DNA from 3 places in the Allofournierella sp. genome. Region 3 is predicted to be linked to each of the others. Evidence: predicted binding sites of a transcription regulator. Region 3 holds the regulator's gene; each other region holds the start of a gene.
What was found. Region 3 encodes Rex, which represses fermentation and respiration genes when NADH is low (regulators of the CRP and FNR family bind a similar motif). Its sites were predicted from a motif close to ATTGTTAANNNNTTAACAAT; they were not measured.
Positions count from the first base shown of each region.

Region 1: pgk (phosphoglycerate kinase) is a predicted target of Rex. The motif match lies at 1,003-1,022, and genes of this name have one in related genera.
Region 2: fucO (lactaldehyde reductase) is a predicted target of Rex. The motif match lies at 969-988, and genes of this name have one in related genera.

Region 1 is NZ_JAGHKE010000087.1:5,090-9,341, forward strand. Features, by position in the region: gene J7G73_RS10925 (zinc dependent phospholipase C family protein) at 1-735, opposite strand, end outside; gene pgk (phosphoglycerate kinase) at 1,150-2,358, shown strand; gene tpiA (triose-phosphate isomerase) at 2,455-3,222, shown strand; gene gpmI (2,3-bisphosphoglycerate-independent phosphoglycerate mutase) at 3,292-4,252, shown strand, end outside.
Region 2 is NZ_JAGHKE010000003.1:31,920-36,171, reverse strand. Features, by position in the region: gene fucO (lactaldehyde reductase) at 1-891, opposite strand, end outside; gene J7G73_RS00730 (TetR/AcrR family transcriptional regulator C-terminal domain-containing protein) at 1,070-1,630, opposite strand; tRNA gene J7G73_RS00725 (tRNA-Asn) at 1,783-1,858, opposite strand; gene J7G73_RS00720 (cation:proton antiporter) at 1,989-3,269, opposite strand; gene J7G73_RS00715 (methionine gamma-lyase family protein) at 3,628-4,252, opposite strand, start outside.
Region 3 is NZ_JAGHKE010000085.1:605-4,856, forward strand. Features, by position in the region: gene J7G73_RS10755 (nucleoid-associated protein) at 1-480, shown strand, start outside; partial or broken gene J7G73_RS10760 (hypothetical protein) at 541-934, opposite strand; gene J7G73_RS10765 (redox-sensing transcriptional repressor Rex) at 1,036-1,674, opposite strand; gene J7G73_RS10770 (ATP-dependent Clp protease proteolytic subunit) at 1,959-2,708, shown strand; partial or broken gene J7G73_RS10775 (hypothetical protein) at 3,349-3,489, shown strand; gene J7G73_RS10780 (DNA translocase FtsK) at 3,603-4,252, shown strand, end outside.

The DNA.
Region 1 (4,252 bases), on a different contig from region 3:
CGGCATGCTGCTGGGACCGTCGGTGATGAACTTGGCCGACAGCAGCGGGAACTTCATCACCTTGTTTTCAAATTTTTCCACCATCTGCCGCCGCTGGGCATTCGGGTCGTGCAGCAGGCTGGACTCCAGCGAGGCCATCACCATGGCCCGGCGCACGAAGGCCGGCCGGAAGGGCGAGCGCACCGGGAACAGATCGCCCAGTGTGCCCTGCAGAACCCGTGCCAGATACTTGCTCACCAGCTGGCTTTCCGCCTCATTCAGCCGGAACACCTGCTCCTGGCGCAGCCGGGTGTAGCTGTAGCCGCACTGGGCCATGTACCAGGCGTCGATGTCGCTTTCCAGCGCGGCGTGGCGGCCGTAGTAGCGGGCGCTCTTGTGGGCCGGGTCGTAGCCGGTGCGGGCGTACACAAAGGTGTGGCACACGCTGTCGCACACATAGTGGCAGTAGGCCCCCGCCAGATAGGCAAGGCAGACCTCCCGCTCGGGCCCTGACTCGGGCAGGCAGGCGAACATCTGCAGAAACAGCGCCTTGATGCGGTGGTTGTGCAGATAGGCCCCCAGGTTCCGGTGGTTGGAAAAGGCCAGCCGCAAAAAGTTATAAGTAAACAGGTCCGGCCCCTGGCACCCCAGGAAAAAGGCCCGGGAATGCCGCTGAGCGGCCCGCTTGGCCCCGCAGTCCGGCAGACGGGCCAGGGTGCGGGCGCCGAACACACAATGGGTCACAAGGCCCGGCATACGCATTGCCTCCTTTGCTGTGAAGAAAAGCCGCCTTGCGGCGGATGAAACCGCGTTCCGGGCACCCCGGGCAGAACACCCCCGGTGCCCTTATATTTTTATTGTATCACATTTGCCGGGGCTCGGAGCAGCTTTGCCAATTCTTTTCAGGTTTTTTGCCTGCCTGGTTCCGCTTTTCCTCCTCTTTCGATTTCTTTGCCGTTTTTTTACCTGCGAAACGCAAAAAAGCGCATACCGCCCAGATTTTGCGGCCGGAAGGGGGCGTATTTCGTTAAAAGAGTAACAAGAAAAAACTTGCGTATCCGGCCTGTTTTGATTATAATAAAGGCAGGTATGACAAGGCGGTCATTTGTGCATCCCGCACAAGCGGCCGTTCCCTTTGGGATACTTTCAAAAATGAGAGGAGAAAGAACAATGGGCTTAGGTAAAAAAACCGTTGAGGAACTGGACGTTAAGGGCAAGCGCGTTCTGGTGCGCTGCGATTTCAACGTTCCCATGAAGGAGGGCGTTATCACCAACGATAACCGCATCGTTGCCGCCCTGCCCACCATCAAGAAGCTGATCGAGAACGGCGGCAAGGTGATCCTGTGCAGCCATCTGGGCAAGCCCAAGAACGGCCCCGAAGAGAAGTTCAGCCTGGCTCCCGTAGCCGTGCGTCTGGGCGAGCTGCTGGGCAAGAACGTTGTGTTCGCCAATGACGACACCGTTGTGGGCGAGCAGGCCAAGGCCGCTGTTGCCGCTATGAACGACGGCGACGTGGTTCTGCTGCAGAACACCCGCTTCCGCAAGGAGGAGACCAAGAACCTGCCCGAGTTCAGCGAAGAGCTGGCCAGCCTGGCTGACTGCTACGTGAACGACGCCTTCGGCTCCGCTCACCGCGCCCACTGCTCCACCGCCGGCGTGACCGACTACATCAAGGACACCGCTGTTGGCTACCTGATGGAGAAGGAGATCCGCTACCTGGGCAACGCCGTGAACGATCCCGTTCGTCCCTTCACCGCCATCCTGGGCGGCGCCAAGGTTGCCGACAAGCTGAATGTTATCAGCAACCTGCTGGAGAAGGTGGACACCCTGATCATCGGCGGCGGCATGGCCTACACCTTCCTGGCCGCCAAGGGCTACGAGGTTGGCACCAGCCTGGTGGACACCGAGAAGCTGGACTACTGCAAGGACATGATGAAGAAGGCCGAGGAGAAGGGCGTAAAGCTGCTGCTGCCTGTTGACACCGCTGTGGCCGCTTCCTTCCCCGATCCCATCGACGCTCCCATCGAGGTTCAGATGGTTGCTGCCGACGCTATGCCCGCCGGCATGATGGGCCTGGACATCGGACCCGAGACCGAGAAGCTGTTTGCTGACGCCGTGAAGGCCAGCAAGACCGTTGTATGGAACGGCCCCATGGGCGTGTTCGAGAACCCCACCCTGGCTGCCGGCACCCTGGCCGTTGCCAAGGCCATGGCCGAGTCCGACGCCACCACCGTGATCGGCGGCGGTGACAGCGCTGCTGCCGTAATGCAGCTGGGCTTCGCCGACAAGATGACCCACATCTCCACCGGCGGCGGTGCTTCTCTGGAGTACCTGGAGGGCAAGGAGCTGCCCGGCATCGCCTGCATCCAGAACGCCTGATCCTTTGAAAAAAAGCCTCAGTCGCCCCCCCTTGTGCCGGGCGGCTGGGGCCTTTTCCAGTGTGTTACAGAATTCATAAAGTGAGGGTATTTTATCATGGATAAAGCAAACCGCAAGGCCATCATCGCCGGTAACTGGAAGATGAACAAGACCGCCACCGAGGCTGTTGAGCTGATCGACGCTCTGATCCCCGCCGTGAAGGATGCCGACTGCGAGGTCGTGATCTGCACCCCCTTCACCACCCTGGTCACCGCTGTGGAGAAGACCAAGGGCACCAACATTCATGTGGGCGCCGAGAACGTGCACTTCGAGAAGAGCGGCGCGTTCACCGGCGAGATCAGCGCCGACATGCTGGTCGACCTGGGCGTTGAGTACGTGATCACCGGCCACTCCGAGCGCCGTCAGTACTTCGCTGAGACCGACGAGACCGTGAACAAGCGCACCCTGGCTGCTCTGAACGCCGGCCTGAAGGTGCTGGTATGCGTGGGCGAGAACCTGACCCAGCGCGAGCAGGGCGTGACCGAGGAGCTGGTCCGCATGCAGACCAAGATCGCCCTGAACGGCGTGAGTGCCGAGCAGATGGCCAATGTGGTCATCGCTTACGAGCCCGTTTGGGCCATCGGCACCGGCAAGACTGCCACCAGCGACCAGGCTCAGGAAGTCTGCGCTGCCATCCGCAAGGTGCTGGGCGAGCTGTACGGCGAGGCTGTTGCCAAGGCTACCACCGTTCAGTACGGCGGCAGCATGAACGCCGGCAACGCTGAAGAGCTGCTGGGCAAGCCTGATGTTGATGGCGGCCTGATCGGCGGCGCTTCCCTGAAGGCCGACGCCTTTGCCACCATCGTGGCTGCTGCCAGCAAGTAAGCTTTTTGTTATAACGCGCCGTCTTTGGGGCGGCGCGTTTTTTACAGTTTTGATAAGGAGTAATCCATTATGTCTAAGAAACCCCTGATGCTCTGCATTCTGGACGGCTTCGGCTGGGTGCCCAACAAGACCGAGGGCAACGCCATCGTCGCCGCCAAAACCCCCAACCTGGACAAGCTGTTCGCCACCTGCCCCTACACCACCATCGGTGCCTCCGGCATGGACGTGGGCCTGCCCGACGGCCAGATGGGCAACAGCGAGGTTGGCCACACCAACATCGGTGCCGGTCGCATCGTGTACCAGGAGCTGACCCGCATCACCAAGGCCATCCAGGACGGTTCCATCCGCTCCAACGAGGCCATTGTGAACGCCATGAAGGCTGCCATCGAAAACGGCAAGGCCATCCACATGATGGGCCTGCTGTCTGCCGGCGGCGTTCACAGCCACATCCAGCACCTGTTCGGCCTGCTGGACATGGCCAAGGACATGGGCGCCAAGGAGATCTACGTGCACGCCATCATGGACGGCCGTGACGTTCCCCCCGATTCCGGCAAGGGCTACATCGACGAGCTGCAGGCCAAGCTGGACGAGCTGGGCGTGGGCAAGATCGCTTCCATCTCCGGCCGTTACTACGCCATGGACCGCGACAACCGCTGGGACCGCGTGGAGAAAGCCTACGCTGCCTTCGTATACGGCGAGGGCGTGAAGGGCACCCCCGCTGAGGTGATGGCAAACAGCTACGCCGAGGGCGTGACCGACGAGTTCGTGGTACCCGCCGTGACCTGCGAGGGCGGCCGCGTATCCGAGGGCGACACCGTGATCTTCTTCAACTTCCGCCCCGACCGTGCCCGTGAGATCACTCGCACCTTCGTGGACGACGCGTTCAACGGCTTCGAGCGCAAGAACGGCCGTTTTGCCGTGAACTATGTTTGCTTCACCCAGTACGACGCCACCATGCCCAACGTGGACGTTGCCTTCAAGCCCCAGAGCCTGACCAACGTGATGGGCGAGTACCTGGCCAAGTGCGGCA
Region 2 (4,252 bases), on a different contig from region 3:
CTCACCGGTAGCGGGAGCGTTGTACTCCATCACGGTGGGCAGCAGGATGGCGTTGGCAACACCGTGAGGAGTGTCGTAAACAGCGCCCAGGCTGTGAGCCATGCTGTGAACGATGCCCAGGCCCACGTTGGAGAAGCCCTGGCCGGCGATGTACTGCGCCAGAGCCATGCCCTCACGGCCTTCCGGAGTGTTCTCAACAGCGCCTCGCAGGTGCTTGGAGATCAGCTCGATGGCCTTCAGGTGGAACATGTCGGTCATCTCCCAGGCGCCCTTGGTGATGTAACCCTCGATGGCATGGGTCAGAGCATCCATACCGGTGGCAGCGGTCAGGCCCTTGGGCATGCTGCTCATCATGTCGGGGTCAACCACAGCAACCTCGGGGATGTCGTTGGTGTCCACGCAAACGAACTTGCGCTTCTTCTCCACATCGGTGATCACGTAGTTGATGGTAACCTCAGCGGCGGTGCCGGCGGTGGTGGGAACAGCGATGGTGAACACGGCATGCTTCTTGGTGGGAGCAACGCCCTCCAGGCTGCGCACATCGGCGAACTCGGGGTTGTTGATGATGATACCAATGGCCTTGGCAGTATCCATGGAAGAACCGCCGCCGATGGTCACGATGCAGTCCGCGCCGGAAGCCTTGAAGGCCTCAACGCCGTGCTGTACGTTCTCGATGGTGGGGTTGGGCTTGATCTCGCTGTACACTTCGTAAGCGAAGCCGGCAGCATCCAGCAGATCGGTGACCTTCTTGGTCACACCGAACTTAACCAGATCGGGGTCGGAGCAGACAAAAGCCTTCTTGTAGCCACGGGCGGTCAGCTCGGGAACGATGTTCTCGATGGCGCCCTTGCCATGATAGGAAATGGTGTTCAGAACAATACGGTTAGCCATGGGTAAACCTCTCCTTTTTGTTATGAAAAGTAAAAACCGGGACGCTTGTTCCGCTGCAACTCGGCGAAAAGCGTTTCACTGTTATTATTATAACAATATGATTTTCCCATTTACAAGTTACACATGAATCCCAGTGTCACATTTCATAATTTTATCAAAAAGGCCGGAACAGCCCGCATCAGGCTTCCGGGTGCAGATCCCGCAGCAGCAGCTCCAGGCGCTGGGGCATCGCCTCAATCAACAGCTCCACCATCTGTTCCGGGCTGCGCTTCATACCGCTCACTGCCCAGCTGGCAGTCATCTGAATGGACGCACGGCAGTACATCTCCAGCAAAAAAGCCACATCCTCGGTGAGAGGCGCACCAGTCTTGCGGGTGATGATCTCGCTGTAGAAGCGGTGAATGTATTCATAATCGTACGCCATCAGCGAGTTGGCGTCGTGACTGCCGAAAGCACAGGCAAAAAAGCTCTGCTCCGCCTTAATAAAGCGAAATTTATTGAGCAGGCCCTCCCGCAGGGTAAGGCTCACGCCCATCTCCTTGAAGGACTGCTCAACAAGCCGCTCGAAATACCAGTTTACCAGATCGTATTTGTCCAAAAAGCATCGGTAAAAGGTCTGACGGCTCATTCCGCAGCTTTCCACGATCTGCTTCACGGTGATCTTATCCAGAGGTTCGCGTCCTACCAGTTCTTTCAGGGCATTGGCCAGCTTATATTTGGTTTTCAGCGCAGATTCCATGGCGGGCGCCTCCTTTTGACGAATCGTTCTACCCTTTTACTTTATCACAAACCTGATACAAAGTCACGATATTTACCGGCATCACACAACGCACAGGGTCGTTGCCGCTTTGCAAAAAGAAAGAGCGTACCGATTGCTCGATACGCTCTTTTTGGCTCCCCAAGTTGGACTCGAACCAACGACCCTGCGGTTAACAGCCGCATGCTCTACCGACTGAGCTATTGAGGATTATCTGGCCGCCTTGCTTCCAGCGACTTTAATAATATAACACAGTTCAGAAAAGAATGCAAGTCTTTTTTTCTAGTTTTTTCAAAAAAATATGTGCGGGCCCTGTTCAGGGCCCACACATGTAAGCAACTCAATGCTTCTGATTCTTTTCCTTGATCTCCTGTTCGCGGGTGAGCAGCTGATCGGTAACGATATCCAGCTGTTCCAGCGCTTCGCTGCGGTTCTCCAGCGGGCTCTCCTCCAACTGCAGAGCATCCTCACCACGGTAGGCAAGCTTCAACAGAATCGGGGTCAGGATGGTGCTGATGATAACCATGATGATCACAGGCGCGAACAGAGCGTCCGGCATCAGGCCAACCTCTGCGCCCTTATTGGCAACGATCAGCGCAACCTCGCCGCGGCATACCATGCCCAGGCCGATCTGGTTGCACTCGCGGGTGGTGAAGCCACACATCTTGGCACCCACGCCGCAGCCCAGCCACTTGGACAGAACCGCAACCACCACCAGCAGTACACTGAAGATCACGATCTGAGTGCTCATGGCAGGCAGCACCACGGTCATACCGATGCTGGCAAAGAACACGGGGGCCAGGAACAGGTACTGCACCGGCTCAAACTTGGAAGCGATGTAGCCAGCCTTCTTGGTGGCACCGATCATCAGACCAGCCGCAAAGGCACCGGTAATATCGGCCACGCCGAAGAAGTGCTCGGCGATCCAGGCCATCATCAGGCAGACCACAAAGGCCGCGATGGGGAAACGCCGCAGATCGCGGCGGCCGGCACGCTCGATGTACCAGTCCAGCACCTTCAGGCCAACCACATACACAAAGCAGCAGACCACCAGGAACAGAACAATCTTCAGCAGCACAACCGCAATGCTTTCGCCGCCGCCGCCCAGGCTGGTCATGATGGTCAGGGCGATGATGCCCAGAATATCGTCGATGATAGCAGCGGCCAGAATGGTGTTGCCCACCCGGCTCTGCAGACGGCCCATCTCACGCAGGGCCTCCACCGTGATGCTCACGGAGGTGGCGGTCAGAACGGTACCGATAAAGAAGTTCTGCAGCATGTTCTCGGTGGGAGCCAGCCAGGCAGCCAGACCCGCACCGCCCAGCAGCGGCACCAGAACGCCAAGCATCGCCACCAGGAAGCCGGACTTACCCGCGTTCTTCAGGTCGCGGATATCGGTCTCCATACCGGCAGAGAACATGATCACGATCACGCCCAGCTCCGCCAGCTGCTTGATCATCTCACTGTCGCTGGGCAGCAGGCCGAACACAGCGGGACCCAGCAGCAGACCTGCCAGCAGAGCGCCTACCACCTGAGGCATCTGGAAGCGGCGGGTAATCAGGCCGCAAACCTTGGTGCTCACCAAGATCAGAGCGATCTGCCACAAAAAATCATAAGACATATCGTTGATTCCTCCCAATTTAAACTCTCTCTTATTAAGTAGGGCACCAACGCATTATACACAAATCAATCACAAAGTGCAAGCACAGTATTTTTGCACAATTGCTTACTGAGAGAAAAAAACTTTGTCACTTTTTTAGCAACAATTCACAAGCAAACAATATCGCCAGTTTTCTTCCATAAGAAACAATTATTTTGTGAATTCCGTTTCACTGTTTCGAACATTTCTTTTAGCCCAGTACAGTTCTTACAAAATTATATCAATTTCTTCATAAAAAACCGTAGCATCGATTGTGCAAAATAACATGCAAAAAGCCCCATATCAAAGCGATACGGGGCTTTTGAGAATGCTTTTATCGTTATTGGCCGTCAAATGCCCGCTGGGCAGCCAGCAGCACACCTGAGCGGCTGGCCGCAAAGTTCAGACCACCCTGCAGGTAAACGGTATAGGGCGGGCGCATGGGTCCATCACAGCTGAGCTCGATGCTGCTGCCGTTGGTGAAGGCACCCGCCGCCATGATCACCTCGCTGGTGTAGCCGGGCATGGCGTAGGGTTCCGGCGCGGCAAAGCTATCCACCGGGCTGCCTGCCTGGATACCCTGGCAGAAGGCCACCATAGCCGCCGGTTCACCGGTTTCAAAGCTGGTGATGATGTCGTTGCGGGGATCGGTATACTTGGGCAGAGGATTCTTGCCCAGCAGATCCAGCAGACAGCTGGCATAGATGCTGGTCTTGATGGCCTCGGCAGTCACGCCGGGGGCGTAGTACAGGCCCAGATACAGCTGACGCAGACTGTCCAGTGTGCAGCCCAGCTCCCGGCCGGTTCCGGGGGCGGTGAGCCGGTGAGCACACTTTTCCACCAGATCGGCCCGGCCTGCTACGTAACCGCCGGTGGGGGCGATGCCGCCGCCGGGGTTTTTGATCAGACTGCCTACAATCAGGTCTGCGCCCACGCTGGTGGGCTCAGCAGTCTGGGTGAACTCG
Region 3 (4,252 bases):
TACGAGGTGGACGGGACGAAGATCTTCTATCTGTCCGAGCGCATTCTGCGCAGCACCCAGGCCCAGCCCGAGCGGGCCAAGCTGCAGACGGTGCAGACCGCCGCAGCCCAGGCGGTGCGCCAAAGCTACGAGGACAACCAGAAAAGCGACAGTGAGATCGCAGCCATCCTCTGTGAGGAGGCGGTGGCCGGTGACGGCAGTCTGGAGGTCCAGCGGGTAAAGGAGCGGCTGGAGGAGCAGTTCCCGCTGGCGGTGGAGTCCTTCACCCAGGAGCTGGAGCAGGCGAATCTGCCTCTGGAGGAAACCGTATCGGTTCCGCCCGCCCGCATCAAGCGGATGGAATACCAGTCCATCAAGACCGAGAGCGGCATCGAGATGAAGATCCCCACCAGTCTTCTGCGTGGCGACAACGACTATGTGGAGTTCGTCAACGAGCCGGACGGCACCATCTCGCTGCTGGTCAAGGGCGTTGTGCTGTAAATTGCCCCAAAAAGAAAACTCCCGAAAGCCGCACAGGCTTTCGGGAGTTTTGTTATATGCTCAAACTGTAATGCGGGGATGGCGGCGATAGAAGTCATCCCGCGCCTTGAAATAGCACTGGGCACACAGGCTTACGTATTCCACTTCGCCGCCCTCGTCGATGACAACCTGATCGCCTTCAAACACGAATATCGGTGAGAATGCAAGCCGGGGCGGGGGCACGGGTCAGCAGATCCCGCACCAGGTCCAGAATGTCCAGCTTGGGGGTCACGGCAATGTCTACCAGCCGGGTCACACCCAGTCGGCTGACCAGCTTGTCGCCGCCCTTGGTATCCACGCTGGGCTTCATCACCAGCACCCGCATGCCGCGCTCCTCGTAATTATAGGCCACCTGCATCAGGGCAGTGCTTTTGCCGCTGTTCATGGCGCCGTAGCGAAAATACAATTTTGCCATAGTGTTGCATAAACCTCTTTATACGGCGAAGAAGACGCTCATTCGCCAAAAGTCAGCCCGGCTGCGCTTTCACGCAGCCGGGCTGCTGTTGTTTGATGGATTCAGTCGTTCCGCAGCCGGTAGCCCAGGCTCATCAGGCTGTCGCCCAGATGGGCATTCTCCACCGTCACATTGGGGTAGGGAATGGAAAGATCGTAGTGACTGAAGTTCCAGAAGCCCCGGATGCCCAGGTCCACCAGCCGGCCGGAAAGCTCCTTTGCGCCCTCACGGGGCAGGCAGAGCACCGCCACCTGAGGATTGTGGGCGGCACAGAAGGACTCCAGCTCATCAATGTGATGGATGGGAATACCGTCCAGATCCTGGCCCACCAGCTCCTGCTGCACATCGAATACAGCCAGCAGATGGTAGCCGTTGGTATCGGTGGTCAGAAAACGGGAGACCGCCCGGCCCAGACGGCCGGCACCGATCAGAATGGTGGGCAGCTTTTCGCCCTCGCCAAACAGCAGGCGACCGATCTCGTGCAGCAGTACCTCCACATTATAGCCGATTCCCTGCTGGCCAAAACCGCCAAAGCAGTTAAAGTCCTGGCGTACCTGACTGGCAGTGGTGCCCATCATGCGGGCCAGTTCACTGGAAGATACCTTTACCACACCGTTTCTCTGCATCTGGCTGATGTAGCGGTAATATTTGGGCAGCCGTTTGATTACCGGCAGAGATACCTTTCCTTGAGAATGGTTCATATTATCATCACCGTCTTTTGAAAATGATTTAAAGCAACGGGCGGGTACGTGGCCTGCCCTGTGCAGAAGCGAGCAAAAGGCGAAAACAGGCCTTTTGCAGGAATATCCATACTTTATAATACTGGATTCACAAAGGCTTGTCAAACCAATTGCAGGGCGGAAGGCCGTCTGTGTGGGCATAAAGACAAAAAATTCGTGCAAACTGATAGAAAAAACAAAAGGCAGCCCCGCACGATTCACGGCCAACACCGCAGGCGGCGTTGCCAAAAGGAGCGAAGAGACCAATGCCGAACAATGATACTCCGCGGCCCACCGATGCCCAGGTGGAGCAGGAAAAGCTGGAACAGGATTTTATGATGGACACCGGCTCGGTGATCCGCACCAAGGGCCGTCATGCCATCCATTGCCTCACGGTGATCGGTCTGATCGAGGGCCACGTGAGTGCCGGACAGGAGCAGAAGGTGACCCGCTACGAGCATGTGATCCCACAGCTGGTGGCCATTGAGGAGGACCCGGAGATCGAGGGTCTGCTGGTGATTTTGAATACCGTAGGCGGCGACGTGGAGGCGGGCCTTGCCCTGGCTGAGCTGATCAGCGGGGTGACCAAGCCCAGCGCCACCCTGGTGCTGGGCGGCGGGCATTCCATCGGCATCCCGCTGGCGGTCAGCGCCAAGCACAGCTTTATTGTGCCCACTGCCACCATGACCATTCACCCGGTGCGACATTCCGGGCTGGTATTGGGGGTGCCCCAGACCATGCGCTATTTCGAGCAGATGCAGGAGCGCATCACCGGCTTTGTGCAAAGCCATTCCCACATCAGCGAAGAGCGTTTTCTGGAGCTGATGATGCACACCGGCGAGCTGGTGATGGATGTGGGGACCGTGCTGGGCGGTGAGCAGGCGGTGGCCGAGGGCCTGATCGACGAACTGGGCGGTCTGGGCGACGCGCTTGCTTACCTGTATCGCCAGATCGAACGGAATCGAACCGGCGCAAAGAATGAGGAAAGCCGAAGCAGAGAGGAAACTGTCCGATAAATTGGGTTTTAAAACCTATGGTTTTATGATACAATAGATAAGTTCCGAAAAATTCCCGCGCCGGGTGCGCGGCGCCCCCGGAAAACCAAATGGTCCGGGGGCTGGAAATACATAAACGAGGGAAAGAAAGCGTATGGCACAAAAGAAGAAACCCGCCGCAAAAAGCGGCGCGAAAACCACCCGCTCCCGCTCACGGCGCAGCCAGCCGGATGTGGCCCAGAGCTGGAGCATTCTGCTGTTCTGCCTGGGCGTTGTGATCATTGCCATGTCTCTGGTGGCCGGGCAGTCGGTCTGGGCCATGCTGCGCGGCGTGCTGTTCGGCGTGTTCGGCGTGTGTACCTATCTGCTGGGGCCGGTGCTGCTCTACATCGCGGTGCTGGTGGCGCTGGGGCGGCCCATCTGGTCCCGCTGCGCCAAGTCCCTGCTGCTGATGATGCTGATCTGCGGCACGGCAGTGGTGTTCTCCAAAATCGACCTGGTGGGCCTGAGCTTCGGCAAGGCCACCGCGGCGTTATACGCCAACGGTCAGGGTATGCTGGGCGGTGGCCTGTTGGGCGGCATCATCGGCGGCACCCTGCTGGCCTTGTGCGGGCATCCGGCGGCGAATATCCTGCTGGTCATCATGCTCATCGCCATGGTCATGTGGTACCTGGGGGTGACCCCGGGTGATCTGTGGCAGATCGCGGAGGACTATCTGGGCGACTGGAAGGCTGACCGGGATGCTGCCCGCCAGCAGCGCGAGGCCTGGGAGGAGGAGCAGCTGCGCCGGGAACCCGAGCGCCGCGCCGCCGCCCAGGAGCGGGCCGCTGCCCGCCAGCAAAAGCAGGAGGCCTTTGCCCAGCGGTTCCGGGGTCCGAGCCGGAGGAGCACAGCGAATTCGAGACCGAGATTCCCATGGACGAGCCTCAGCAGGACCCGGATGTGGGCTTCGAGCCCTATCCCAGCAGCAGCCCGGACTATGCCTGGGAGATGCGGTTCGATCAGGCGCCGGAGCCCTCCGACGCGGACGAGCCGCCCTTCCAGCTGGACCAGCCGATCCCGCTGGAGCCGGAGCAGCCCAATGTCGGTGTCACCGAGCTGGACAGTCTGATCCACAAGGCCATGGAGCCCAGCCAGACTATGGGCAATTCCTACGGCGAGCCGCTGCGTCCGCTGAACCCGGCGGCCGCCACGGCGGAAACCGCCCTTGCGCAGCCTGTGGAACAGCCTGCTGCCTATTGCTATCCGCCGCTTGACCTGTTCCAGGTGATGGAGTCGGCGGAGGACCCGGGCGTGGAGGCGGAGCTGAAAAAGAACGCCGAGCTGCTGGTGAGCACGCTGGAAAGCTTCGGCGTAAAGACCCGCGTGCTGGACATCTGCCGCGGCCCCTCGGTCACCCGGTACGAGCTGCAGCCCCTGGCGGGCGTGAAGATCAGCCGAATCACCGGTCTGGCCGATGATATTGCCCTGAACCTGGCGGCGGCCGGCGTGCGCATCGAGGCCCCCATCCCCGGCAAGCCTGCCGTGGGCGTGGAGGTGCCCAACCGAAAATCCAGCCCGGTGGG